3 regions of the Kitasatospora sp. NPDC058032 genome follow, and region 3 is predicted to be linked to each of the others. Evidence: riboswitches for the same ligand, from Rfam matches in the RefSeq annotation. Region 3 holds a riboswitch; each other region holds the start of a gene.
What was found. Region 3 has a riboswitch for cobalamin ahead of ACFVUH_RS27640 (cobalamin biosynthesis protein). Riboswitches for the same ligand answer to the same signal wherever they lie in the genome.

Region 1 (9,326 bases), on a different contig from region 3:
TCGTCTGCACCATCAACGCCCTGCCGACGACCTGCACCAACCCCACCGGCAGCGCGTACTGGTCGTACTGGCACGCCCAGCACGGCGGACCCTGGTCATACAGCAGCCTCGGCGCCGCCAGCTACAACCCGGCCCCCGGCGATGTCGAGGGCTGGGCCTTCGGCGCGGGTGCACAGCCGGGCATCACCGCCCCCTGACACCCGTTCGCACAGCCGGTGCCCCGGTCCTCCGCGACGGAGACCGGGGCACCGGCGGTTCCAGGGGTGGTCAGGCCGTCCGGTGCGGCCGGTCCCGGATCAGCTGCCGAAGCGCAGCGAGACGGTGTCGCCCACGTGGACGATGGTGGCCCGGGTGGCGGCGGTGGCGGTGGCGCCGTCCAGGCTGACCTTCCAGGTGGAGGAGCCGCTGTTGGCGGTGCCGTTGAGCGCGGTGATCGTCCCGCCGCCGGTGGCGGGGGTGACGGCGGTGACGCAACCGCCCGGGGTGGCGGTGGCGGCCGCGTCGAGGACGTCGCCGAGCGTCGCGGTCGTGCCGGTCGGGTTGACGGTGACGGCGCAGACCTTGAGCGCGCCGGTGCCGTCGTCGACGACCAGGGCGAGCCTGGCGGCCGTCCCGGCGGTGAAGCTCGTGGTGGCGGACCAGGTCGGCTCGCCGGCGGTGGCCGGTGCGGGCGGGGCGGCGGTGAAGCCGGCGCCGGCGACGGCGCGCAGGCCGTCGACGGAGGCGTAGGGGGAGGGGGTGGTGTCGGTGGGCTGGTACTTGAAGCCGCCGCCGGGCTTGAACTGCTGGGAGATCAGGAAGTCGATCGGGGTCTTGCCGGTGCCGCTGGTGAAGTCGGCGCCCTGGGGGTTGATGCCGCAGGCGTTCAGGCCGGAGACGGCCCAGCCGTTGGAGTCGGTGTTGACGCCCCACATGGCGTTGAACGCCCCGGAAGCCAGCAGCTTGCCCTTGAAGAAGTTCTTGGCGGCGACGACCGCCGGGTCGGTGTTGGGGACGCCGCCGACGCACAGGGAAGCCATCGCGGCCCCGGTCATGTCGATGTCGCTGCCCGTACCGAGCTCGGTGGGGTCACCGGCGGCCTTGGTGTAGTTCCAGCCACCGTCCGTGTGCTGGTTGGCCCGCACGGCCGTGACGGAGGCGTCCAACAGGGACTGCGGGATGCGCTGGGCACCGCTCTGGGTCCTGGCGCCGCCGAGGGCGAGGAGACCGAACACGGTGCCGTTGAAGTTGGCGGACGGGCCCCAGTAACCGGGTTCGGCGGTCTGCCAGTACGAGACCGCGTCGGCGATCAGGTTACGGCCCGGGCCGACGCGGGCCGGGTCGATGCCGGCGGCGTAGGCGTTCAGGGTGCCCCGCTGGTAGTCGGTGGCGACCGGCGAGGTGCCCGGCCAGCCGGCGGCCGCGAGCTGGTTGCGGTAGACGAGGCGGGCGTTCTTGGTGATGTCGCCGCCGGGAGTCACGTCGGCCGCCGCCGTGCCGGCCGCGGCCAGCGCGCTGAAGGCCCACTCGTTGGAGAGCCCGCCACCGGTGACGTAGCTGCCGTCGGCGGCCTGGAGGGACTTCAGGTAGGTGACGCCGGTGCTCTTGGAGGTGGCTATCTGGGCCGGGGTGGCGGTCGCGTGGGCCGGAACGGCCGACAACAGCAGCGCCCCGGCCGCCAGTGACACGGTCACGGCGGAGGTGAGGCGGGAGGAGGTGGTGCGGGGCGTCGTGAGGAAGGTCACGGAACGGCTCCTTGGGGTGGCGGGCGCCGACCCGGCCCCGACCCCGGCGCTCCCGAGGAGCGCGACGGCCGGAGCGGCCGCCGCCCGGATCGCGTGGGCAGGCTTTCGCCGTGGTTCTCGGCCGGGCGGGCATTCGGGCTCGGGGTGCCGTAGGACACCACCCCACACCGCTGCGCGTCAGCCCCGGATTCGCACCGGGTTCCCCCGCTCGGCCACCGCGGACGCTACCGCACCATCGGACGGTCGACGAGGTGGGGAAGGCGACATGACGCACCGTTGACTCCCGATCCGCAGACGTGGTCTGATGAACCGGTTTTTCATCCTCGGTATCAGGGGAAGCCGGTCCGATTCCGGCGCTGACCCGCAACCGTAGATCCGCCCCAGCGGCGGATGAGCCGGAATGCCTGCACCGAGGCCTTGTCACAGAAGTGCTTGCGTCGTCGTGGACTGCGACGCGGTCGGGGCGGTTCCTCATGGGGGGAGCCGTCGGCTGCGCCGTGCGGACCCGATGACCGATCGGGGAGTCGCCAGTGAGGGCCAGGAACAGCCGTACGAGCCGCGGATTCAGAGGGCTCACGTCCCTTCTCGCCACCGGTGCCGTCGCGGTTGCCGCGGGCGGCACTCTTCTGCTGGCCCACCCCGGCCGGGCCGCCGCCGACCCGATCGAGGAATGCACGGCCACCGCCGGCGCGATCGTCGCCGTCGACTTCGGTCACTGGGGCGGCGGAGTCGTGCGGGGCTGCGACGCCCGTCCCACGACCGGGATGAACCTGCTGCACAACGCGGGCTTCAGCACCGCCGGTACCGAGCACGACGGACCGGCCTTCATCTGCCGGCTCGGCAACGGGGGCTTCAACGGCGGTACCCAGTACCCGACACCCGCCGAGGAGCCCTGCACCAACACCCCGCAGGCGACGGCCTATTGGTCGTACTGGATCGCCGAGCCCGGTCAGGACACCTGGTCCTACAGCCGGTTCGGCGCTGCCACCCAGAAGCCCAAGCCCGGCGAGGTCGAGGCCTGGGTGTACGGCGGCACCGACATCGGCGGTACCAGCGGGAAGCCGACCTTCACCCCGGACTCTATTCGCGCCAAGAATGGTGGACCGTCGCCCACCGCGACGCCGACCGCCTTCCCGAGCCCGACCGCCCCGACGTCCTCCGAGGGCGACCCGAAGGCCGCGGCGTCCTGGCTGGCCGGGCAGCTGGTCGACGGCGAGTACATGGGCAACTGGGCCTTCGAGGGCCCCGACTTCCCCCGGACCTCCCTCACCGCGATCGCCCTGGCGGCTGCCGGCACCCAGGACCCGGCTCTGCGCAAGATCGTCGCCTACCTCGCGGCGCACGCCGACGCCTTCCTGTACCCGGACGGACCCGCCGGGAAGCCCGACGCCAAGGCCGCCGCCCTGCTGGCGCTGGTCGCCGAGAGCACCGAGGGCGATCCCCGGGACTTCGGCGGCCGCGACCTGATCGCCGCCCTCACCGACCACGTGTGCACCGGGCAGGGCGAGAACGGGAAGTGCACGGCCGCCGGGGACTTCCACGGCGCCGCGTCCTCCTGGGCGCAGGCATGGGCCGTGATCGCCCTGCGAGGTGCCGGCGTCACGCCGCCTCCCCAGTCACTCGCCCGCTTCACCGTCCTCCAGTGCGCCGACGGCGGGACCGCCGGTTCGATGATCGTGGCCGGGGGCTACTGCGAGTCGGACCCGGTGGCCACCGGCCTCACCGTCCTCGCGCTCCGTGGCACGGTCGGGGGCGAAGCCGTCGCGCAGAAGGCATCGGACTGGCTCGCGGCGAGCCAGCAGGCCGACGGCTCCTACCTCCCCTACGTCGGTGCCGCCGGGGACACCGTGAGCACCGCTGCTGCGGCCCAGGTCCTGCGGGCCACCGGCCAAGGGGCCAAGGAGACGGCCGCCAAGGCATGGGTGAGCGCCCGGCAGAACGAGGACGGCGGCTTCGGCCCCGACGAGTCGACCACCGAGTCCGGTCCGGCCTCCACCGAACAGGCCATTCTGGCCCTGACCGGCACCGACCCGACCACCGTCCGCCACAACCCGAACGGCGCCACCACCGCGCCGACCACGCCCACCGGCCGGACTCCCGACCTGACCAAGGGCAGCGCGTACCTCACCGCCCCGGCGAACCTGATCGGCGGCCACTACTACGAGGGCTTCCCGGACTTCGCGGACTTCGGCCTCACCATCGACGGAGCCTTCGCGCTCGCCGCCACCGGTACGGACGACCCGGCCCTGCGCCGAATCGTGGACTTCCTCGACCAGCAGGGCAAGGACGGCGCCGAGCGCACCGTCAATGACTGGACCGCGATCGGCACCGAGTTCGCCGGAGGCGGCTCCATCGCCAAGGAGGCGCTGCTCGCCGAGGCCGTCGGCCGCGACCCGCGCGCCTTCGGCGGACACGACCTGATCGCCGCCCTCGCCGCGGCCGTCTGCGCCAAGGCCGACGCGGCCACCGGCTGCGCCGGCCCCGGCAACTACACCTATGCCACCTCGGTGTTCTCCCAGGCGCTCGGCATCATGGCGCAACTGCGCGCCGGCGACTCCGCCAACGCCGACTCCGCGGTCGCCTACCTGAAGAGCCTCCAGCACGCCGACGGCTCCTGGCCGAGCCTGATCCCCGCCACTGGGGACTCCGACGTGGACAGCACCGCGATGGCGGCCATGGCGCTCGCGCTCGTCCCCGGCACCGAGGCCGCCCAGGCGGTCGACAGGGGCGTTTCCTGGCTGGCGGGCCGGCAGCTGCCGGACGGGGGCTTCCCCGGCGCGGCCGGCAACTCCACCAACTCGGCCGCGCTCGCCGTCCAGGGCATGAGTCTGCGCCAGTCCGCGTACGCCCCCCGGATCGCGAAGGCGCTCGACTTCCTCGCCGGACAGCAGAACGGCGACGGCGGCTTCAACGTCGCCTCCGAGGGCCAGCGGGGCTCGGACGTGCGGGCCTCCGCCCAGGCGGTGGGAGGCGCCACCGGGATCTCCTTCGGCACCCTGCGCCGGGACCTCGGCGGTTCCCCCACCTCCACCCCGACCTCCACCACCACCGCGACGCCGACCGGTTCTCCGACCCCCACGGCGACCTCGACCCCGACCGCGAGCGGCAGCCCTTCGGCTTCCCCGACAGCCACCGCCTCCCCGGCACCGACCGGAACGTTCGCCGACGCCACCACCCCCGGGGACGTCCCCACCAGCGCTCCGGTCCCGGATGACGGAGGTGGCGGAGGTGGCGCAGGACGCGGCGGCGCGCCGATCGATGCCACGCGGGCCGGGACGGACACCGGAAGCCTGGCACGCACCGGAGCCGAGACGCTGGGTCTGGCGACCGCCGCGGCCCTGCTGGCCGCCGTCGGAGCGGGCGCGGTCCTGATCGCCCGCCGCCGCGCGGGATCGACCCCGGGGCGTCACCGGTGACCCGGCGGCTCGGCCGGCTGTTCGGAGCCGCCGGCGTGACGCTCGCCCTCGCGTCCGGCGGGCTCGGCACGGCCGCGACCCCGGCGACTGCGGCGCCACTGCCCATCGAGCAGTGCACCACCAGCTCCGGTGTGGTGCTCGCCGTGGACTTCGGCAAGTGGGGCGGGCCGCTGCTGCGCTCCTGCGGCACGACCCCCACCACCGGCTACGCGCTGCTCAACCAGGGCGGCTGGAAGACCACCGGCACCGGGCACGACGGTCCGGCGTTCATCTGCCGGATCGGCTACAGCGGGTTCCAGGGCGGCAAGCAGTTCCCCGCCCCGGACCAGGAGAAGTGCGTCCTGACGCCCCCGGCCACGGCCTACTGGTCGTACTGGCACGCGGACCCGGGCCAGAACGAGTGGTCGTACAGCCAACTGGGCGCGATGAGCTACCAGCCGAAGCCGGGCAGTGTCGACCTGTGGATCTTCGGGGGGACGAACATCGAGGGCACGGAGGGGCGGCCCACCTTCTCGCCGGACACCGTGCGCGCCCACAACACGGTGCCCGGCGGTGGAACGGCCACCACCCCCGCCCAGCCCTCGCCATCGACCGACCCCGGAAGCGGCAGCACCGGCGGTTCCACCAGCGGTTCCAGCGGGGGCAGCACCGGTGGCTCCACCGGCGGTGCGGCGGCCGGCGGTGGTACCTCGTCCGGCGTGAGCGGCTCGTCCGGCAGTGGCAACCCGTCCGGCGGTGGCAACTCGTCCGGTGGCACCGGATCCACCGGAGGCACCGGTTCCACCGGCGGCTCGACGTCCTCCGGCGGTGGCACCGGACCGGGCGGATCCTCCGGCGGCGGCAGCGCAAGCGGTGGAGGTACGGCGCCGAAGCGGCCGACCGCGGCCCCGAGCGCCACCTCCGGCGCCGCTCCTCCCCGGCCGACGACCCCGCCGGCCGAGGTGCCGACCGCAGTGGTGCCGCTACCGGAGACCATGGAGCCCCCGGCCCCGAGCGGCGAGAGCACCGAGCCGCCCGCTCCGGCGCCGTCGGAGACGCCTGCGGCCGTCGAGACCGCTCCCGCGCAGGAGTCCCCGACCGAGACACCGGCCCCGTCGGCGTCCGTGAACGCCGCAGGTCCGCTCGTGGTGGACGCGGCCCCGGCGGCCGAGGCTCCGCACGATGCCGGGTCGATGGTCCCCGCCGTGGTCGGCGGTGCCCTCCTGGTGCTCCTGGGGCTGGTCACCTTCGGCGTCGCGCGCCGACGCCGCCGGGCCGAGTGACCGGGTGACCATGCCCGGCACACACGACATCGGCCTCCCCCGACCCGCCTCCGGGCGCACCGGGGGAGGCCGGCGCAGCCCGCGCGACCTTCACCCCCTGGCCTGGTGGACCTGGGCCCTGGCCCTGGCGACCGCCGCGAGCCGCACCACCAACCCGCTGCTGCTCCTACTCGTCCTCGCCGTCCTCGGCTACGTCGTCACCGCCCGCCGCACGGAGGCTCCGTGGGCCCGGGGCTTCAAGTACTACCTGGCGCTGGCGCTCACGGTGGTGGCGATCCGGGTGGTGTTCCGCTGCGTCTTCGCCACCGGCATCACCCCGCACGACCACCTGCTCTTCTCGCTGCCCCACATTCCGACCCCCGCCTGGTACGCGGGCATCCGGATCGGCGGCCCGGTCTCCCTGGAGGCCACCCTCTCGGCGGCCTTCGACGGACTGCGCCTCGCCTGCCTGATCTGCTGCATCGGCGCCGCCAACACCCTGGCCAACCCCAAACGCACCCTTCGTGTTCTGCCCGGCGCGCTCTACGAGCTCGGCGTCGCCGTGACGGTCTCGCTCAGCGTCGCCCCGCAACTCGTGCAGAGCGTCCAACGGGTCGCGCGGGCGCGGCGGTTGCGGGCGGGCCGGGCCAAGGGCGTGCGCGCGCTGCGCAGCATCGTCGTCCCGGTCCTGGAGGACGCCCTGGAACGCTCGCTGCACCTGGCCGCCGCGATGGACTCGCGCGGCTACGGACGCTCGGGAACCGCCACCCGCCGCTCCCGCCGGACCACCGGAGCCCTGATGCTGCTCGGCATGTGCGGCCTGTGCGCCGGGGTGTACGGGCTGTTGGACGGAACCGCTCCGGCCGCGCTCGGACTGCCCGCCTTCGTGGCGGGTGCCGGGCTGTGCGTGGCCGGGCTGCTGCTCGGGGGACGGCGGGTACGGCGCACCACCTACCGCCCGGACCGCTGGCGTGCCGCCGAGTTCGGGGTCGCCGGCTGCGGTGTGGCCGCCGCCGTCCTGCTGTTCGCCACGGTCGGCTACGACGTGACCGATCTCAACCCCTCCCTCTATCCGCTGAGCTGGCCGACGCTGCCGCTCGTGCCGGTGCTCGCCCTGCTGCTGGCCGGCGCCGCCGGCGTGATCGCACCGCCACCCGGCCGCCCGCCGGTGCCCGGCGCCGTGCCCCGTCCGCGTGCCGGGACGGCCGCGCCCGCCCGCACCGACAGCACCGACCGCTCGTCCACCGAGGTGACCAAGTGATCCGTTTCGACCAGGTCGGCGTGGTGTACGACGGTGCGACCGCTCCGGTCCTGCGCGACGTCGACCTGCGCGTCCCCGAGGGCGAACTCTGCCTGGTGGTAGGCCGCACCGGCGTCGGCAAGTCCACCCTGCTCGGCGCCGTCAACGGCCTGGTCCCGCACTTCACCGGCGGCACGCTGCGCGGCCGGGTGACCGTCGACGGCCGGGACACCGCGCACCATCCGCCGCGCGAACTGGCCGACGTGGTGGGTGTGGTCGGGCAGGACCCGTTGGCCGGCTTCGTCACCGACACGGTGGAGGAGGAACTCGCGTATGTCATGGAGCAGTTGGCGGTCCCGCCGGAGGTGATGCGCAAGCGCGTCGAGGAGACCCTCGACTTGCTGGGCTTGGTCGACCTGCGGCACCGCGCGCTTCACGAGCTCTCCGGCGGCCAGCAACAGCGGGTCGCCATCGGCTCCGTACTCACCGCACACCCCCGGGTCCTGGTCCTGGACGAGCCGACCTCCGCGCTCGACCCGACGGCCGCAGAGGAGGTGCTCGCCGCGATCACCCGCCTGGTCCACGACCTCGGCGTCACCGTGCTGCTCGCCGAACACCGTCTGGAGCGTGTCGTCCAGTACGCCGACCGGGTCGCCTACCTGCCCGGTGACGGCACCCTCGTGCACGGCCCGCCCGCCGAGGTCTTCCGGGGCACGACGGTCGCGCCGCCCGTCGTCGACCTCGGCCGCCTGGCCGGCTGGCAGCCGCTGCCGCTCTCCGTCCGCGACGCCCGCCGCGCCGCCGCGCCGCTGCGCGAGCGGCTCACCGAGGTGCGCGTCCCCCCGCCGCGCCCGGCGGTCACGACGGGGGAGACCGTGCTGGAGGCCCGCAAGGTGGTCGTCCGCCACGGTCCGGTGACCGCTGTCCGGGAGGCCGGACTGGAGCTGCGGGCCGGCGAGGTCACCGCCCTGATGGGGCGCAACGGCTCCGGCAAGTCGTCCCTCCTCTGGGCCCTCCAGGGCTCCGGGCCCCGGCAGGGCGGCAGCGTGCGGGTCGCGCGGATCGACGGAGAACAGCCCAAGGACCCCAAGCGGGGCTCCGCGGCGGAGGCCCGCCGGCTGGTGGGACTCGTTCCGCAAACCCCCACCGACCTGCTGTACCTGGAGACGGTCGCCGAGGAACTCGGCCAGGGCGACCGCGAGTCCGGCCGTGCCGCCGGGGCGACCGCACGGCAGATCCTCGACCGTCTCGCCCCCGGAATCCCCGACGAGAGCCATCCCCGCGACCTCTCCGAAGGCCAGAAACTCGCCCTCGTCCTGGCGATCCAGCTGGCCGCGGCACCCCGGGTGGTGCTGCTGGACGAACCCACCCGAGGGCTCGACTACCACGCCAAGGAGGCGCTCGTCGGCATCGTCGACGCCCTGGCCGCCGAGGGACGCACGGTCATGGTCTCCACCCACGACGTCGAGTTCGTCGCCTCCGCCGCCGACCGGGTGGTGGTGATGGCCGAAGGCGAGATCGTCGCCGACGGCCCCACCGCCGACGTCATCGTCGCCTCACCCACCTTCGCCCCGCAGACCGCCAAGATTCTGGCGCCACTGCCCTACCTGACGGTGGCCCAGGTGGCGGAGGCCCTGGAGCCCACGGAGGCCGCCCGATGACCGCCGTCCGGATCCCCGGCCGGGCCCGCGTCGTCGTCGCCCTC
Region 2 (9,326 bases), on a different contig from region 3:
GAGGAGGCCAGGACCGTGACACCGGCCAGCGCGACCGCGGTCAGGAAGACGGCGGTGGGCCACCGCACGCCGGCGACCGAGCCCAGCGTCCACTCCATGACACCGCGCGCCGCGTTGCGGTCCCCGAGGACCAGCACGACGAACGAGGTGTAGGCCCCGCACATCTGTCCCACGGCGATGCCGGCGAGCACGGTCCGGGTGGTCGGCAGCGACCGGGTGCGCGCGCCGGCCAGTGCCAGCACGACGACGGCGGCGATCAGGGCACCGGCGAAGGCCGCCGTCGCCACCGCGCCGGTGCCCACGGCGCCGGACACGCCGACGCCGAGCACGATCACGGTGACCGCGCCGGCGGCGGCTCCGTCCGAGATCCCGAGCAGGAAGGGATCGGCCAGGTCGTTGCCGGTCAGCGTCTGCAACACCGCGCCGCAGACCGCGAGGCCGGCGCCGGTGGCGGCCGCTCCCAGGACCCGGGGCAGCCGCAGCTGCCAGACGATCCGGTCGTCGAGCAGCGTCACCTGCGGGTCTCCCAGCCCGAGGCGGCGCACCACGACATCGATCACCGTCCGGACCGGCTCGTGGTGCGAGCCCACGGCCAGGCCGAGGAGCACGGTGGTCAGCAGCAGGGCCGCGGCGACGGCCAGGGCCGCCGCCGCGCGGCCCGGACCGGCGGGCCGCACGGCGGGGCGGGCTGCCGTGGTCATGAACCCGGGCGCAGCTCGGCCAGCCCCTCGGACACCCGGGCGGCGCCGTCGGCGAGCCGCACGCCGGGGGTCGACTCCGAGAACGGCACCACCACGAAGGCCTTGCGCTGCACGGCGGTGAGCCTGCTCAGCACCGGGTCGTTCTCCAGGTAGTCGATCTTGGACTGGGCCGTGTCCGAGTCGGCGTCCGCGAGCACGATGGCGTCCGGGTCCGCGGCGACGACCTTCTCCCAGCTCACGTTCTGCCAGCTGCCGGGCAGGTCCCCGAAGACGTTGCGGGCGCCCACGGCGTCGAGCACGAGCTGAGGTCCGCCGTGGCCGGCGCCGACGTAGGGCGTCTTGGTGTCGGAGTCGAACCAGAGGATCTTCAGGTCCTTGCCCGCGGCCGCCGCCGTGAACCGGGCCAGCTGCTGCTCCTGCTGGCGCTGGATCGCGGTGGCCCGCTCCGCGACGCCGAAGACCTTGGCGACGTCGTTCAGTTCGCCCCACATCGCCTGCCAGGTCGTCGGCGGCACCTGGCTCTTGTCCGAGCAGCCGAACGGGGACAGGTACGACGGGATGCCCTGGCCGCGCAGCTCCTCCCGGGTGCCCGCGACCTTGTCGGTGAACGCGCTGGAGTAGGAGGCGTACAGGAAGCCGGGACGGGCCGCGAGGAGCTTCTCCTTGGTCGGATAGCCCTTGGAGAGCACCGGAACGGAGTCGTAGGCCGCCTTCCACTTCTCCGGGACGGCGTCGTCGAGATAGGCGGTGCCGGCCATGCGGGACTGCAGGCCGAGGGCCAGGGCCACCTCGGTGGCACCCTGGTTGAGCGTCACCAGCCGGTCGGGCGGAGCGCCGACCGTCACGGTGGTCCCGCAGTTGTCCACGCTGACCGGCTCGGCACTTCCGGTCGTCGCACTGGACGCGACGGGCGCGGGGGCGCCCGCGCAGGCGCTGAGCACGCCGGTGAACAGGACGGCCGCGACCGTCCGGCCGACACGCGTCGGGCCTGCGGGGCGTGCGGAACGCATGGATCGGAACGGGCGCGGCAGAGCGCTGGGCACGTGTTCTCCAAAACCCTCGTGGAACATGTCGCGCCGTGGCCGGTCTCCTGGCTTCCGCATCGACACACCGCAGCCGACCTTCCCGGGCGGCTCTTCCAGCCCGCCCAGTGGTCCTGACCGCTGGCGGAGCCGGTCAGCGAGGGCCGCGATACTCCGCGGCAACAGTGGCGAGGGCCGCACCGGACTCAGACCGGTTTCCCGAACACCATGGCGATTGCAAGGTATCAGGCGTGGTCAGGTCGGTGCCGACCGGCACCTGGCGCGACTGCCGCCCTTCCTCGGTCGGTGGCGACCGGCGACGTCCCAGGACTGTGGGGAGTACGCCAACTTCGGCCCTATGGTAAAGAGATGACCTCATTCCGCGACAGGGAACGCCGCATGATGGGAGAGATCGACGATCTGGCGGCGGCGAAGCTTCCGCTCGAACAGTTCTTCCGGCAGCTCCTCACCGTCCTCGGGCCCGCTCTCGGATCCGAAGCGGGCTGCCTGCACGGGGCCGATCCGGTCACCGGCTTCCTGACCTCCACCGTTGCCGAGGGCCTGCAGCCGACCGCCTTCGAGCACGCCATCCGGTTGGAGATGTGGTCCGACGACACCACCCGGTTCGTCGACATCCGGGCCGCCGGACGCGTCGTGGAGACCGTCCACCGCGCCACCGGTGGCCGCCCCGAACGCAGCGTGCGCTACCGGGAGCTGCTCGCCGAGTTCGGACTGGGCGACGAGCTGCGGATGAACTTCGACGTCGGCGGCGGACGGTGGGGAGCCGCCGCCTTGATGCGCGAGGCCGGTTCGGCGCCCTTCGGCGCGCGCGAGCAGAGACTGGCCGAACGGGCCGCCCGGGCGGTGGCCGCCGCCCTTCGCGACTATGCGCTGCCCGCCGCGGGCGGCCCTGACGGACAGGACGTCCGAGCGGACCCGCAGGACGGACCGTACTGGCTCGGGGTCGCCGTCATCGGCCCCACCGGTCAGCTCACTTCCGCGGACTCCGGGGCCCGGCAGCTGTTCGAGGAACTCTCCGAGCCGCAGTACCGCCCCGCCGGAGTGCCGACCGCGCTGGTCTACCTCTCGGAGCGGGCCCGCACCCACGTGCCCTCCGCGAACGCGGGCGCCCACGCCTGGGCCCGGCTGCGCCGTCCCAGCGGCCAGTGGCTCGCGGTCCGCGCCTCGCTGCTCGACCGGAGCCCGCGGGGCAGCGTCGCCCTGGTCGCCCAACCCGCGAGCCCGGTCGACGTCATCCCGCTGTCCCTGCTGGCACACCGGTTCTCCCCCCGCGAGCAGGAGGTGGTGCTCCAGGCAGTACGGGGCCTGAGCACCAGGGACATAGCCCACCGGCTCTTCCTGAGCCCGGCCACCGTCCAGGACCACCTGAAGTCGGCCTTCACCAAGACCGGCGTCCGCAGCCGCCGCGAACTCGTCGCGCTCCTCGCGGCCCCGTACACCGCCGGACTCGGCCGTCCCCCGGCCTGACGCCCCCACCCGGCCGGTCCCGCCCCGGAACCCGGCACGCGCCCGGACAGCACGCGGGCCCCAGGTCACTGACCTGGGGCTTGGTCGTTGAGCGGTCCGCAACGGGTCGTCCTCCTACCACAGGGAAGAGGCGTCGCGCCCCCTGCAAACCTGGGATGCCACCGGTCGCCGCCGGATGGGAGGGTCTGTCCCGGCGCCGCCCCTGCGACGGGGTCCGCCCCCGTACCCATGACACCTTCCCGGCAGAGGAGTTCCTGCCCCGTGCCACGCGCCCCTCACCCCGGAGTCCCCGCCGGCCGACGAGACCCCCGCCCTGCCTCCCGTACCGCCGAGGAACCCCGAACGCCGGACGGCCCGGCCACCCGAGGGTGACCGGGCCGCTCGTACGGGAGCCCTCACGCCGTGCCCCGAGGGCTCCGGACCGGCACCGGCACCGGCACCGTAGGCGGTACCGCCGGGCGGACTGCCCACTGCCCCGCCCGGCCGTCACCACCGCGCCGCCGTCAGTTCCAGGGGTTGGCCTGCTGGTCGTTGATGGCGGTCCAGAAGCGGGCGTTGGGGCTGATGTTGCCGTACGCCCAGAAGCTCCACCCGCCGACGTACTCCAGGTTCGGGCCGTAGCGGCCGTCGTGGAACTCGGCCTGGCGCCAGCCGATGCCGAAGGACGCCTGGCAGACGCTGTTCGCGGCGGCCTGGCTGTTCAGTCGCGAGCCCTTCACCGGCTGGCTGAGCGCGACGGTGCCGCCGGACCAGCCGCTGTAGAAGCCGATGCTGATGCCGTCCGGCGCCGGGCTGTCGTCCACGTTGATGCAGAGGACCGGCAGCGAGACGGACGGCAGGGTGTCGCCGTTGTACGGGTCGCTCGGCGTCGAGTGCTGGGGGCCGCCGACCTGGACGGTCCCGTCCGGGCCCGTCGCGAGCACCTGCCAGGTCATCCCCTTGTGGGTGGCCGGCCCGGCGGCCTGCGCGGTGCTCGCCGAGAGGGGCACGAGGGCCAGGCCGAGTGCGACGGCCAGGGCCGCGCCCTGCTTCATGCGCTTCATCCAACTGCTCCTTGAGTGTGGGGGAGCCGGCCCAGCGGGGCCGGTGAGAGAAGACTCCCAACCGGATGCACAAAGTCGACACGAGTCCGTCATGAAATGGTCACAAGCCTCGAAGGTGTCCGGGTCGCCTCGACGTCGGCCAACCACGGGAGGGACACATGGAGTTCAAGATCCTGGGGCCACTGGAAGTGTGGGCCGACGACGGTCGGCGGACCCGGACGGAAGGCGCCAAGCAGGAGCGGATGCTCGGCACCCTGCTGCTGAACGCCGGGGCCGTCGTCCCGGTGGCCCGCCTGGTCGACGCGGTCTGGGACGACGAACCGCCCGCCACGGCCCACCGCCAGGTGCGGAACCTCGCCGGGCTGCTGCGGCGCAAGCTCGCCGCCGCGCACGACGGGTCGCCGGTGCTGCTCACCGACGGCCCCGGCTACCGGATCGCACCGGACGGCCACCCGGTGGACGCCCTGACCTTCGCCCACCGGGTGTCGGTGGCGCGCCGGCTGGCCGAGCGCGGCGAACCCGCCGCAGCCGTCCAGGAGTTCCGGTCGGCGCTCGGCCTGTGGCGCGGCCCGGTGCTGGACGGGCTGTCCGGCAGCCTGCTGGCCGCCGGCTCGGTGGCACTGAACGAACTGCGGCTCACCGCCTGGGAGAACTGCCTGGACCTGGAGGCCGAACTCGGCCGGCACCGGCAGACCGTCCCGGAGCTGACCGCGCTGGTCGCCGAACACCCGCTCCGGGACCGCTTCGTGACACAGCTCGTCCGGGCCCTGCACCGGGCGGGCCGACAGGCCGACGGGCTCGCCGCCTACCGCCGGTTCGCGCGACAGCTGGCCGACGAACTCGGCCTCGACCCCGGGCCGGAACTCCAGGTGCTGCACCAGGAGTTGCTGAAGGGCGGGCCCGCCCCGGCGGTGCGCTCGCCCGGGACCCGGCCGCAGGTGCCCAGGCCCGCCCAACTGCCGCCCGCGCTGGCCACCTTCGTCGGACGGAGGGCGGAACTCGCCGTCCTGGACGGCCTCGCCGACCCGGCCGGCCCGGTCGTCGCCGCCGGCATCGGCGTGGTGACCGGCGGCGCCGGGACGGGCAAGACCGCCCTCGCCGTGCACTGGGCGCACCGGGTCCGCGAGCGCTTCCCCGACGGTCAGCTCCACCTCGACCTGCGCGGGTACGCCTTCGGCCCGCCGCTGGCCCCGTACGAGGCGCTGGCCCGCTTCCTCCGGGCCCTCGGCACCGACCGCGAGCAGATACCCGGCACCATCGACGAGTGCGCCGCCCTGTACCGGTCGCTGCTCGCCGACCGCAGGGTGCTGGTACTGCTCGACAACGCCCGCAACGCCGAGCAGGTCCGCCCGCTGCTGCCCGGTTCGGCGGGCTCGCTGGCCCTGGTGACCAGTCGGGACGGGCTGGCCGGGCTCACCGCCTGCGACGGCGCCCGGCGGCTGGTGCTCGACGTCCTGCCCCAGCCCGAAGCCGTCGAAGTGCTCGCCCGGATCACCGGCGTCGACCGCACCCGCGCCGAACCCCGCGCCGCCGCCGAACTCGCCGCCGCCTGCGGTCACCTGCCGCTCGCCCTCGGCATCGCCGCGGGCCGCCTCGCGGAACGACCCCACCGCACCCTGGTGGACCACGCCGCCGAACTGCGCGACGCGGAGGACCGCCTCACCGCGCTCCAGATCGACGGCGACGCCACCTCGGCCGTCCGGGCCGCCTTCGACCTCTCCTACCGCGCCCTGCGACCCACCGCCCAGCGGCTCTTCCGACTCCTGGGTCTGGCCCCCGGCAGCCGCATCAGCACGGCCGCGGCCGCCGCGCTCTCCGGCTCGGCCCCCGCCGCGACCGGGCCGGTGCTCGAACACCTCGCCGCCGCCCATCTGCTCAACCCCGCCGGCCCGGACCGCTACCGCCTGCACGACCTGCTGCGCTGCTACGCCGCCGAACGCGCCACCGCCGAAACCGGCCCCGCCGACCGCGCCGCCGCCCGGGAACGCCTCTGCTCCTGGTACCTGCACCACGCGGAGGCGGCGGCCCGCCTGCTCACCCCGCAGCGTCGGCGCCTGCCGCTCACCGCCGTCGGCCCCTGGTACGAGCCGCCGGGCTTCACCACCCCGGCCGAGGCACGGCAGTGGTGCGAGAGCGAGCACCCCCAGCTGATGGAGACCGTCCGGTACGCCGCCGAGCACGGCCTCGACGGCCACGCCTGGCAGCTGCCCGTGGCGCTCTGGGGCCACTTCCAGGCCGGCCCGTACCTGGCGGACTGGATGGTGGCGGACCGGTCGGCGGTCGCGGCGGCCCGCCGGATCGGTGACCGCGGCGGCGAGGGCCATGCCCGCAACGACCTGGCCACCGCCCTGAGCGCGCAGGGCCGGCACGAACCCGCCCTCGGCGAACTGCGCACGGCCCGCGCGCTGCTGGCCTCGGTCGGCGACCGCGCGGGCGAAGCCCACGTGCTCGGGAACCTGGGCCACCAGAGCCTGCTCACCGAGCAGTACGAGGCCGCCACCACCTACTTCCGCGAGGCCCTCGCGATACTGCGGGAACAGCCCCCGCAGAGCCGCGACGAGCGGGCGATCGACAACTGCGAGGCCGGCCTGGCCATGGCCGGCCGGTTGTGGCCTGTCCGATAGATGATCACTTGGCCGGGACGCGGCGCCGGCGTCCGGCGGCGAGGGGGCGTGGTCGCGGTGGGGGAGTCGTCCTGGAGGTCTCCCGGGGGGTCGGCCCCGGGAGACGGGGGAACCCTAGGCGCGGCTCAGGACCCAGACGCCGTAGGTGTCGTTCGCGGGATGCAGCTGGTAGGTGCCCGCTCGCAGGTCGACCCGCAGTCCGGCGGCGGCCAGATCCGCCTCGAACTCGGCCGCGGTGTAGTTCCTGGCGTGCGGCGGCGGGTCCTGCAGGTGGAAGCCGACCAGGATCCGGCCGTTCTCGCCGAGCACGTCGCGCATCGCGCCCAGCGCCCTGCGCTCCGTGCCCTCGGCGAGGTAGACGAGGACGTTGCCCACGCAGACGACCAGGTCGAACGGGCCGTCCTCGGGACCGAGGCCGAGAATGTCGCGTTCCTCGATCGGCAGCCCGGGGTAGGTCTCCCGGGCCTGCCGGACCAGGGCCTCGTCGGGCTCGATCGCCACCACGTCGTGCCCCCGGCGCAGGAGGGCCGCGGCCACCCGGCCCATGCCGGCGCCGGCGTCGAGCACCCGGGCGCCGCGCCGCAGGAGCGTGTCGGCGAGCCGGGCCTCGCCGTCGACGTCCTCGCCGGCGGCGATGAGCTCGGCGAACCGTTTGCCGAAGCTCCCGCTCTGCCCCGCCTCCTGCCAGCGGGTTCGCCGCGTCGTCATCGGTATCGGTTCTCCGGGTGGCGGCGTGATCCTGTCCATGTCCGCATCCTAGAACCACGGCCCCGACGTCGGTCGCGACGCCGAGGCGCCCGCCCACCTGCGCCGACGGGAGGGGCGCCGCCGGGGCCTCTTCATGAAGTTCTCACCATCGGGGAGTAGCGGGGCGGTCGCCGGGACAAGGATCGGTTCGACCCGATCGTTCCGGTGATCCCTGGAGGACCACGTGCGCAAGAGGTTGATCGCTTCTGCCGCCGGTGCCCTGAGTCTGTTCCTGGCCGTCCCCGCCTCGGCTTCCGGCTTCCAGCCGGGTGCGGACGGCCTGGGGGACCCGTACTACCCCACCCTCGGCAACGGTGGGTACCGCGTCTCGCACTACGACGTGCGGCTGAAGTACCAGCCCGCCACCGACGAGCTGGAGGGCACGACGACCATCCTGGCCACGGCCACCCAGAACCTCTCCCGGTTCAACCTCGACTTCGCGCTGAGGGTCTCCGAGGTCCGGGTCAACGGGCGGCTCGCCACCTTCGCCACCAGCGGCGATCAGGAGCTGGAGATCACTCCGGCCCGGCCGCTGGCCAGAGGATCCCAGGCCACCGTGGTGGTGCGCTACAAGGACGTGCCGTCGACCGTGGAGAAGTACGGCGGCTACACCGCCTGGCGCCGCACCCCGGACGGCGCGGTGGTGGCCGGCGAGCCCGTGTCGGCGGGCTGGTGGTTCCCGAGCAACGACCACCCGAGCGACAAGGCGACCTTCGACGTCTCGGTGCTGGTGCCGGACGGCACCCAGGTGGTCAGCAACGGCGTGCTGACCGGCACCGCCTCGCGGGCGGGCTGGACCCGCTACAACTGGCGCGAGGACAAGCCGCAGGCCACCTACCTGGCGACGCTGGCGATAGGGAAGTTCGACATCAGCCAGGACACCACGGCCAGTGGGCTGCCGGTCTACAACGCCTACAGCAAGGACCTCGGGGCGAACGCGGGCGCGGCCCGGGCGAGCGTGGAGCGCACCGGCGAGCTGGTGGACTGGCTGAGCGGCTACTTCGGCGCCTACCCGTTCAGCTCGGTCGGCGGCGTCGTGCCCAACGTCCGGAGCAGCGGAGGCCTGGAGACCCAGACGCGGGTCTTCTACGGGCCCGGGCTGTTCGCGCGGGGATCCAACACGTCGGTCGTCGTGCACGAGTTGGCCCACCAGTGGTACGGCGACAGCGTCTCGCTCTCCCGCTGGAGCGACATCTGGCTGAACGAGGGCTTCGCCCAGTACGCGCAGTTCCTCTGGTCCGAGCACGAGAACGAGGGCACCGCGCAGGAGCTGGCCGACTACATCTACGCCTTCTACCCGGCCGACGACCCGTTCTGGAGCGTCAAGCCGGGCGACCCGGGAGAGGAGAACCAGCTCTCCGACGCGGTCTACCAGCGCGGCGCGGTCGCCATTCAGGCGCTGCGCAACGCCGTCGGGGACGAGACGTTCTTCCGGATCCTGAAGGGCTGGCCCACCGAGCGCCGCTACGGCAACGCCACCATTGCGGAGTTCCAGGCGTACGCGGAGAAGGTCTCCGGCCGGAACCTCGGCGATCTGCTGAACACCTGGCTGTTCACCCCCGGCAAGCCCGCCACCGGCCCGGTGCCGAACGGGACCGCGGCCGCCGCGTCGCCGGGTGCGGGCGCGGGTGCGGCGGCGGATCGGGGTGACGGGCGGCGGCCGGCGGAACCGAAGTCCTGGCGGAAGATCCAGGACGCCAA
Region 3 (9,326 bases):
CGGCGGCGGTCTGCGCGACGGTGCAGATCTCCTCCAGCTTGGCCCGCACCGCCCAGTGCCCGAGCGGGGAGAGCTCGGCCGCGTTGTCCCGGCGGACCAGCGCGCCGACGGCGGCCAGGCCGTCCAGCATCCAGTCCAGGACGGCGGCGACGTCGGCCGGCGAGGCCGGGGTGTCGATCTGCGGCTCGCGGCAGGTGCCGCGCACGGCGGAGACGGCGGAGGCCGCGTGCGGGACGGGCGAGAGGCCGAAGGTGCCCTCGCCGCCGCCGACCCGGCGCTCGTCCAGGCCGCGCCGCAGCAGTTCCAGCAGTTCGGCGTCGGCCACCGGGCCGTCCACCAGATGGAGGAAGGAGAGCAGCTGCGGCGCCTGGTCGACGGCCTGCCCGGCGAGCACCGCGAAGACGCCGCGCAGGGCGGCGGGCGGGACCGGGGCGAGCAGCGTCCAGGCGTCGAACAGCGCCGACCAGCCGCGGACCACCGCCTCGTCGTCGTGCTCCCAGGCGTGCAGGCGCCAGCCGGGGCCGGCGCCGCCGTCCCGGGCCTCGACCAGGCCGACCAGCAGGGCCTGGCCCCACGCCTTGGCGGCGGCGCCCACCGTCATGGCGAGCGCGCGGCCGGCGGCGCGGGCGTCGTCGGGGAGCAGTTCGCCGCGCTTGTCGACCTCGTCGAGATCGCCGGCCCAGCGGGCGATCCGGACGGCGTCGACCAGCATGCGGCGGGCCAGCGGAGCGAGTTCGGCGGGGGCGGGGAAGCCCTCCGGAACGGGGACCCGGCCACGGCCGGGTGCGGGGGCGGGGCCTCGTCGGCGGGGTACGCCCGGGGCCCCCGGCCTGGCGCCGGCGGTGCGGTGGGCCGTTCCGGGGAGACGGGTCACCGTCGCACCGGTACCGATCGTCGGCGGGAGCGGGGCATCACGGTCGCGCGGATTCCGAGACGTCACGTCGAGCAGTCTTCCCCTTGTACCGGCCATCTGTCACATCCGGTTGTCCACGGGGGGCGGACGGGGGGCGCGGGGGCTCGACAAGATCGGGCAACAGAGGCCAAACCGGCTGGCTTGATCTATGTGGCGGGTTCATGCCACACGGAACGGGTGCGCCTCGGAATCCACCCGCCAGGGGGGGCGGAAGCGCGTCAGCAGAACGGCGTGAGCCAGCGGCGGAGGGTCTCGGCGTAACGGTCCGGGTCGGTGTTCCACAGCGCGGCGTGGTCGCCGCCGGGGAAGGCCTGGAGGTTGACCACGTCCGGGCGGCGGTGGGCGAGGCGCTCGGCCGCGGCGAACGGGGCCACCGGGTCGTCGGGGCCGTGCAGCACCAGAGTGGGCACCCGCAGGTCGGCACCCTCCGCCAGACGGGCGAAGTCGGCCAGATCCACGCCGGTGCGGCCCTCGGCCGCGAGCGCGCCGAGTTCGGCCGCCGCACCCCGGAAGCCGGCCCGGGCGGCGTCCCGGCGGGCGGTGGCCGGCCAGTCCAGCACCGGCGAGTCCAGGACGAGGCTGCTGATCGAGGGGGCGAGGTCCGAGCGGGCCGCGGTGTGCAGGACCATCGTGGCGCCGAGCGACCAGCCGTAGAGGACGACCCGGCCCGCGCCGGCGTCCAGGGCGGTGCGCACCGCCGCCTCGACGTCCCGCCACTCGGTCTCGCCGAAGTGGCCGAGGCCGTCCGGGGAGGCGGGCGCGCCGGCGTCGCCGCGGTAGGTGACGGCGAGCACGGGCAGGCCCAGGCGTCGCAGCTCGGGCAGGACGGGCAGGGTCTGCGCGCGGTCGGCGCCGGGGCCGTGCACCAGGACCACCCAGGTGCCGCGCTTGCCGTCCAGCCGCCAGGCGGGCATCGCGCCGAGCTCGCCCTCGACGGCGGTCTCGGCGAACGGCAGGCCGAGCGCCTGCCCCGGGTCGCCGAGGTGGACCCGGGGGGTGAAGCGGACCTCGGTGCCGGGGGTGAGGGTGCCGCGGTCGGCGCGCACCAGGCGGCGGGTGACGCCCTGCCCGTCGCGGTGCAGGACCTCCTCGACGACCGCGTGGCCGTCCTCGCCCCACTCGACCGCCCAGCGGCCGGGACGCTCGCTCACGGGGGTGCGGGTGAAGGTGGCCTCGCCGGCGCCGAGACCGCGGACGAGCACCGGGCCGCTGCGGGCGCGGGCCTCCTCGGCCGGGCGGACCATCCGCTCGGACGCCCGGCGGCCGATCACCAGCACGGCGGCCCCGGTGCCGACGGCGGCGGCCGCCACGGTGGCCGCGATTCCCCAACGCATACTCGCTCCCCGGTGCTCGGTGTCTGGCTCGGTGGTCGTGTCTGGCTCGGTGGTCCGGCTCGGCGTCCGGTCCGCTGTCCGGACCGCTGCCCGGACCCACCCCTCAGTCCACCCGCGCGGGCGCAGGGAAGCCAGTAGGACACGGCCGTACGGGTTGTTCCGGGAGGAAAATCACACCGGCATGACGGGGGCGCCCGAGGTGTGACCAACACCCGCCGCGACCTCGGTTGACTCCCGGTTCGGGCCCGTGATGGGATCCTTCAGCCAATACGGAGGCATGCAGAGGAAGCCGGTGCGAGTCCGGCGCGGTCCCGCCACTGTCACCGGGGAGCACGACCGGAACACGCCACGGCGGGCCGTCAGAAGCCGCTGGAAGGCCCGGGGTGTGCGTTCGACCCGGAAGCCAGGAGACTCTCGCCCCCGGTTCGTCGATCCAGGGCGCGGACCCTGAGTGAGGACACGCACGCGATGCTGCGCCCTGCCGTGCGCCCGCTGTGCCGGGCCGCCGTGTTCGGCGCCGGCGCCGTCGCCGGCTTCCTGGCCGACGCCCGCTTCGGCGACCCGCGCCGCGGCCACCCGGTGGCCGGCTTCGGTTCCGCCGCCGGCCGGCTGGAACGCCGGCTCTGGCGCGACCACCGCGCCGCCGGAGCCGCCTTCACCGCCGTCGCCGTGGGCACCGTCGCGGCCGGCGCGCTCGCCGCCGACCGGCTGCTGGCCCACCGTCCGCTCGGCCGGGCCGCCCTCGCCGCCGCCGCGACCTGGACGGTGCTCGGCGGCACCTCGCTGACCCGGGAGGCCCGCACCATCGGCCGTTCGCTGGCGGCCGGCGACCTGACGGCGGCCCGGGAGCGGCTGCCGCACCTGTGCGGGCGCGACCCGAGCGCACTGGACGAGCCGCAGCTGGCCCGCGCGGTCGTCGAGTCGGTGGCCGAGAACACCGCCGACGCCGTGGTCAACGCCCTGGTCTGGGGCGGTCTCGCGGGCACCCCGGGCCTGCTGGCGTTCCGCGCGGTGAACACCCTGGACGCGATGGTCGGTCACCGCTCGCCCCGCTACGCCCGGTTCGGCTGGGCCTCGGCGCGGCTGGACGACGTGGCCGGCTGGCCCGGCGCGCGGCTGACCGCTCTGCTGGCGGTGGCCGCCGCCCCCGAACCGCGCACCGCCTGGCGGGTCTGGCGGCGCGACGGCTCGGCGCACCCCAGCCCGAACGCCGGCCAGGCCGAGTCGGCCTTCGCCGGCGCGGTGGGCGTACGCCTCGGCGGCACGCTCCGGTACGGCGAGAGGGTCGAGCACCGTCCCGTGCTGGGCCGGGAGCTGCGCCCCGTCGGGGTGGACGACATCGAGCGGGCCTGCGTGCTCTCCCGACGGGTGGGCGCACTGGCCCTGGGTACGACGGTCGCCGGGCACCTGCTGCTCCGGGCGGCCCTGGACGGGATGCGGAGGGGCAGGGCATGAGCAAGGCACTGCTGGTCGCCGGGACGACCTCGGACGCCGGCAAGAGCGTGGTCACCGCGGGCATCTGCCGCTGGCTGGCCCGGCAGGGAGTCGCGGTCGCGCCGTTCAAGGCGCAGAACATGTCGCTGAACTCCTTCGTCACCGCGGACGGCGCCGAGATCGGCCGCGCGCAGGCGATGCAGGCCCAGGCGGCCCGGGTCGAGCCGGAGGCGGCGATGAACCCGGTGCTGCTCAAGCCCGGCGCCGACGGCCGCAGCCAGGTGGTCCTGCTGGGCCGCCCGGTCGCCGAGGTCGGCGCGCTGGACTACCGCGAGCGCAAGCCGGTGCTGCTGGAGCGCGCCCTGGAGTGCCTGGCGGACCTGCGCGCCCGCTTCGACGTGGTGGTCTGCGAGGGCGCGGGCTCGCCCGCCGAGATCAACCTGCGCGACCGCGACATCGCCAACATGGGCCTGGCCACCGCCGCCGGGCTGCCGGTCGTCGTGGTCGGCGACATCGACCGCGGCGGCGTGTTCGCCGCGATGTACGGGACGCTGGCGCTGCTGTCGGCGGAGGACCAGCGGCACGTGGCGGGCTGGTTCGTCAACAAGTTCCGCGGCGACGCGCGGCTGCTCGCCCCCGGGCTGGAGATGCTGCGCGAGCTGACCGGCCGTCCGGTGCTCGGCACCCTGCCGATGCTGCCGGACCTGTGGCTGGACGCCGAGGACTCGCTCGACCTGTCCACCGTCGTCGACCGGACCGCCGCGCGCGGCCCGCTCGGCGCGGACGTGCTGCGGGTGGCCGTGCTGCGCTTCCCCCGGCTGTCCAACTTCACCGACCTGGACGCGCTCGCCCAGGAGCCCGGCGTACTGGTCCGCTGGGCCACCCGGCCGGAGGAGCTGGCCGACGCCGACCTCGTCGTGCTGCCCGGCACCCGGTCCACCGTCGCCGACCTCGGCTGGCTGCGCGAGCGCGGCCTCGAACCGGTGCTCAAGGCGCGGGCGGCGGCCGGGCGGCCGCTGATCGGCGTCTGCGGCGGCTACCAGATGCTGGCGCGCTCGATCGTGGACGAGGTCGAGTCGAAGGCGGGCGCGGTGGACGGCCTCGGGCTGCTGCCGACGCGGGTGCGGTTCGGCGCGGAGAAGGTGCTCGGCCGGCCGGTCGGCGAGGCGTACGGGGAGCGGGTCGAGGGCTACGAGATCCACCACGGCGTCGTCGCGGTGGACGGCGGCGAGCCGTTCATCTCCGATGGCCACGGACACAGCCTGGACGGCTGCCGGGTGGGCCAGGTGTGGGGAACCACCTGGCACGGCGCGCTGGAGAACGACGGCTTCCGGCGGGCGCTGCTGCGCGACGTCGCGCAGGCCGCCGGCCGGGCCTTCGTCCCCGCGCCGGACACCTCGTTCGCCGACGCGCGGGAGGCCCGGCTGGACCGGCTGGGCGAGCTGATCGAGGAGCACGCGGACACCGACGCGTTGTGGAAGCTGATCGAGGGCGGGGTGCCGGCGGCCGGATCGCTGCCGTTCCTTCCGCCCGGGGCCCCTGGGGAGACTGCATGAGTGACGTCCGTTACCCGTTCACCGCGATCGTCGGCATGGCCGACCTGCGGCTCGGCCTGCTGCTGAACGCCGTCTCCCCGGCGGTCGGCGGGGTGCTGGTGCGCGGTGAGAAGGGCACCGCCAAGTCGACCATGGTGCGCGCGCTGGCCGGGCTGCTGCCGTCCATCGCGACCGTCGACGGCTGCCGCTTCGCCTGCGACCCGGCGGCGCCGGACCCGCAGTGCCCGGACGGCGCGCACGCCGGCGCCCCGGTCTCCGAGCGCCCCGCCCGGCTGGTCGAGCTGCCGGTCGGCGTCTCCGAGGACCGCATCGTCGGCTCGCTGGACCTGGAGCGGGCGCTCGCCGAGGGCGTCAAGGCCTACGAGCCGGGCCTGCTCGCCCAGGCGCACCGCGGCGTGCTCTACATCGACGAGGTGAACCTGCTCCAGGACCACGTGGTGGACCTGCTGCTGGACGCCGCCGCGATGGGCCGCTCCTACGTCGAGCGCGAGGGCGTCTCGGTGCGGCACGCGGCGCGCTTCCTGCTGGTCGGCACGATGAACCCGGAGGAGGGCGAGCTGCGGCCGCAGCTGCTCGACCGGTTCGGCCTGACGGTGGAGATCGCCGCGACCCGCGATCCGGCGGAGCGCGCCGAGGTGGTGCGCCGCCGGCTCGGCTACGACGCCGACCCGGCCGCCTTCGCCGCCCGCTTCGCCGGGGACGAGCGCGCGCTGGCGGACCGGATCACCGCCGCGCGCGAGCTGCTGGCGCAGGTGGAGCTGACCGACACGGCGCTGCGCCAGATCACCGCCGTCTGCGCGGCGTTCGAGGTGGACGGGCTGCGCGCGGACATCGTGATGGCGCGCACCGCCGTCGCGCTGGCCGCCTGGTCCGGGCGCACCGAGGTGCTGGCCGAGGACGTCCGCAAGGCCGCCCAGCTGGCACTGCCGCACCGCCGCCGGCGCAATCCCTTCGACGCGCCCGGGCTGGACGAGGAGCAGCTGGACCGGGTGCTGGAGGAGCACGCCGAGCCGGAGCCCGAGCCGCAGCCCGAACCCGGGCCCGCGACCGCCGAGGGGTCGCAGGAGGACCCGGACCCGGAGGGCGGCCCGGACGGTCCGGACGGCGACGGCCCGCAGGACGGCGGCCCCGACGGTGGCCCCGACGGCGGTGGCGGCGGCGCGCCGGAGCCCGCCGGCCCGGACGGCCCGCCCGTCGAGGCGGCGGACCCGGCGGCCGGGGAGGACCCCGCCCCGCAGCCCGTCCCGGCCCAGCACCCCGCCCCCGCCCGGGAGTCGGCGCCGGTCGCGGCCGGCGACCCGTACCGCACCCGGCTGTTCGCGGTGGACGGCACCGGGCGCGGCGCCCAGGGCCGCCGCTCCCCCGCCGAGACCGACGGCGGCCACACCGTCCGGGCCCGCCGCCCGCGCGGCCGGCTCGCCCGGCTGCACCTGAGCGCCACGCTGCGCGCCGCCGCCCCGCACCAGGTGGCGCGCGGGCGTTCCTCGCGCGCGCTGGTGCTGCACAAGGACGACTTCCGCGAGCAGGTGCGCCAGGGCCGGGAGTCCAATCTGGTGCTGTTCGTGGTGGACGCCTCCGGCTCGATGGCGGCCCGGCAGCGGATGACCGCCGTCAAGGGCGCGGTGCTGTCGCTGCTGATGGACGCCTACCAGCGCCGCGACAAGATCGGCATGATCACCTTCCGGGGCGCCTCGGCCGAGCTGGCGCTGCCGCCCACCTCCTCGGTGGAGGTCGGCGCGGCCCGGCTGGAGTCGCTGCCCACCGGCGGGCGCACCCCGCTGGCGGCCGGCCTGCTGCGGGCCCACGAGGTGCTGCGGGTCGAGCGGCTGCGCGACCCGGACCGCCGCCCGCTGCTGGTCGTGGTGACCGACGGCCGGGCCACCGGTGGCGGCCGGGACGCCGTCAAGCAGTCCCACCGGGCGGCCGGGCTGCTGGCCGCGCAGGGCGTGGCGAGCGTGGTGCTGGACTGCGAGTCCGGCCCGGTCCGGCTCGGCCTGGCCGGCGTCCTGGCGGCCCGGCTGCGCGCCACCTCCGTGACCCTGGACGAGCTGCGCGCCGACGGCGTCGCCTCGCTCGTCCGCGAGAACCGTCCGACCACCACCGCAGCGCGAAAGGCGGCCTGAGCCGACATGCCCAAGGGTGTCCCCGAGAGTGTCCCCGACGACGGCCTGACGACCCGTCAGCGCCGTACCCTGCCGATCACCGCCGTGCACACCGGCCCCGGCAAGGGCAAGTCCACCGCCGCGTTCGGCATGGCGCTGCGCGCCTGGAACCAGGGCTGGCCGGTCGGGGTGTTCCAGTTCGTGAAGTCCGCCAAGTGGAAGGTCGGCGAGGAGAACGCGCTGCGGGTGCTCGGCGCCTCCGGCGAGGGCGGCACCGTCGACTGGCACAAGATGGGCTCCGGCTGGTCCTGGATCCAGCGTTCCGGCGCGATGGAGCTGGACAGCGAGGCGGCGGCCAAGGAGGGCTGGGAGCAGGTCAAGCGCGACCTGGCCGCCGAGACCTACCGGTTCTACGTGCTGGACGAGTTCACCTACCCGATGCACTGGGGCTGGGTCGACCCGGAGGAGGTGGTGGCCGTGCTGAAGGACCGTCCGGGCAGCCAGCACGTCGTCATCACCGGCCGGTACGCGCCGCAGGCCCTGACCGAATTCGCCGACCTGGTCACCGAGATGACCAAGGTCAAGCACCCGATGGACGCCGGCCGCAAGGGCCAGCGCGGCATCGAGTGGTAGCCGGGAAGATCTGAGCACCGTGAACATCCCCCGTCTCGTCGTCGCGGCGCCCTCCTCGGGCGCCGGGAAGACCACCGTCGCCACCGGCCTGATCGCCGCGCTCGCCGCGCGCGGGCTGGCCGTCTCGCCGCACAAGGTCGGCCCGGACTACATCGACCCCGGCTACCACGGGCTGGCCGCCGGGCGGCCGGGCCGCAACCTGGACGCGTTCATGTGCGGGCCGGAGCGGATCGCCCCGCTCTTCCTGCACGGCGCGGCCGGGGCGGACGTGGCGGTGGTCGAGGGCGTGATGGGCCTGTTCGACGGCGCCTCCGGGCGCGGCGAGCTGGCGTCCACCGCGCACGTGGCCAAGCTGCTGCGGGCGCCGGTGGTGCTGGTGGTGGACGCCTCCTCGCAGTCCCGGTCGGTGGCGGCGCTGGTGCACGGCTTCGCCTCCTGGGACCCGGAGGTGCGGCTGGCCGGGGTGATCCTCAACCGGGTCGCCTCCGACCGGCACGAGCTGCTGCTGCGGGAGGCCCTGGAGGAGGGGTCGGGGGTGCCGGTGCTGGGCGCGGTACGGCGCTCGGCGGCGGTCGCCACGCCCTCCCGGCACCTGGGGCTGATCCCGGCCGTGGAACGCTCGGCGGAGGCGCTGCGGGCGGTGGCCGACATGGGCGAACTGGTCGCCGCCTCGGTGGACCTGGACGCGGTGCTGGCGCTGGCCCGGACGGCGCCGCCGCTGGCCGGCGCCGAGCCGTGGGACCCGGCGGTGGAGGTGGGCGCGTCCGGTGCGCTGCTCGACGGTGTGCCGCTCGGGGACGCGCCGGTCGGCGGTGTGCCGCTCGGCGACGCGCCGCGGATCGCGGTGGCCGGGGGTGCGGCGTTCTCCTTCTCGTACGCCGAGAACGCCGAGCTGCTGACCGCCGCCGGCGCCGAGGTGGTGCCGTTCGACCCGCTGCACGCCGACGCCCTGCCGGAGGGCACGGCGGGCCTGGTGATCGGCGGCGGGTTCCCCGAGCTGTACGTCCGGGAACTCAGCGCGAACGGTCAACTGCGGTCCGCGATCGCCGCGTTCGCGGCCTCCGGCGGCCCGGTCGCGGCCGAGTGCGCCGGACTGCTGTACCTCGGGCGCGCGTTGGACGGTCTGCCGATGTGCGGCGTGCTGGACGCCTCGGCCCGGATGACCGAGCGGCTGACCCTCGGCTACCGGGAGGCGGTCGCGCTGCACGACTCGCCGCTGGCCCCGGCCGGCGCCAGGCTGCGCGGGCACGAGTTCCACCGGACGGTCTGCGAGCCGGGGTCCGGCGAACGGCCCGCCTGGGGCTGGCGGTTGCCGACCGGCCCGTACACCGAGGGATTCGCGGGCGCGGCCGGC

Region 1: linked by a shared signal. The riboswitch ahead of ACFVUH_RS31980 (prenyltransferase/squalene oxidase repeat-containing protein) and the one ahead of ACFVUH_RS27640 (cobalamin biosynthesis protein) in region 3 are both predicted to bind cobalamin.
Region 2: linked by a shared signal. The riboswitch ahead of ACFVUH_RS13500 (ABC transporter substrate-binding protein) and the one ahead of ACFVUH_RS27640 (cobalamin biosynthesis protein) in region 3 are both predicted to bind cobalamin.

Annotation. Positions count from the first base shown of each region.
Region 1 covers NZ_JBHVRK010000029.1:60,044-69,369, reverse strand. Annotated here, with positions in the region: gene ACFVUH_RS31990 (flagellar hook-length control protein FliK) at 1-197, shown strand, start outside; gene ACFVUH_RS31985 (hypothetical protein) at 297-1,724, opposite strand; cobalamin riboswitch at 1,852-1,929, opposite strand; cobalamin riboswitch at 2,012-2,151, shown strand; gene ACFVUH_RS31980 (prenyltransferase/squalene oxidase repeat-containing protein) at 2,255-5,140, shown strand; gene ACFVUH_RS31975 (hypothetical protein) at 5,176-6,402, shown strand; gene ACFVUH_RS31970 (CbiQ family ECF transporter T component) at 6,413-7,642, shown strand; gene ACFVUH_RS31965 (ABC transporter ATP-binding protein) at 7,639-9,282, shown strand; gene ACFVUH_RS31960 (ECF transporter S component) at 9,279-9,326, shown strand, end outside.
Region 2 covers NZ_JBHVRK010000006.1:368,269-377,594, forward strand. Annotated here, with positions in the region: gene ACFVUH_RS13495 (FecCD family ABC transporter permease) at 1-701, opposite strand, end outside; gene ACFVUH_RS13500 (ABC transporter substrate-binding protein) at 698-1,711, opposite strand; cobalamin riboswitch at 1,764-1,969, opposite strand; gene ACFVUH_RS13505 (LuxR C-terminal-related transcriptional regulator) at 2,093-3,211, shown strand; gene ACFVUH_RS13510 (hypothetical protein) at 3,715-4,254, opposite strand; gene ACFVUH_RS13515 (BTAD domain-containing putative transcriptional regulator) at 4,413-6,878, shown strand; gene ACFVUH_RS13520 (class I SAM-dependent methyltransferase) at 6,993-7,586, opposite strand; gene ACFVUH_RS13525 (M1 family metallopeptidase) at 7,810-9,326, shown strand, end outside.
Region 3 covers NZ_JBHVRK010000020.1:71,781-81,106, reverse strand. Annotated here, with positions in the region: gene ACFVUH_RS27650 (hypothetical protein) at 1-970, opposite strand, end outside; gene ACFVUH_RS27645 (alpha/beta hydrolase family protein) at 1,132-2,247, opposite strand; cobalamin riboswitch at 2,470-2,682, shown strand; gene ACFVUH_RS27640 (cobalamin biosynthesis protein) at 2,716-3,702, shown strand; gene ACFVUH_RS27635 (cobyric acid synthase) at 3,699-5,237, shown strand; gene ACFVUH_RS27630 (putative cobaltochelatase) at 5,234-7,360, shown strand; gene cobO (cob(I)yrinic acid a,c-diamide adenosyltransferase) at 7,367-7,972, shown strand; gene ACFVUH_RS27620 (cobyrinate a,c-diamide synthase) at 7,983-9,326, shown strand, end outside.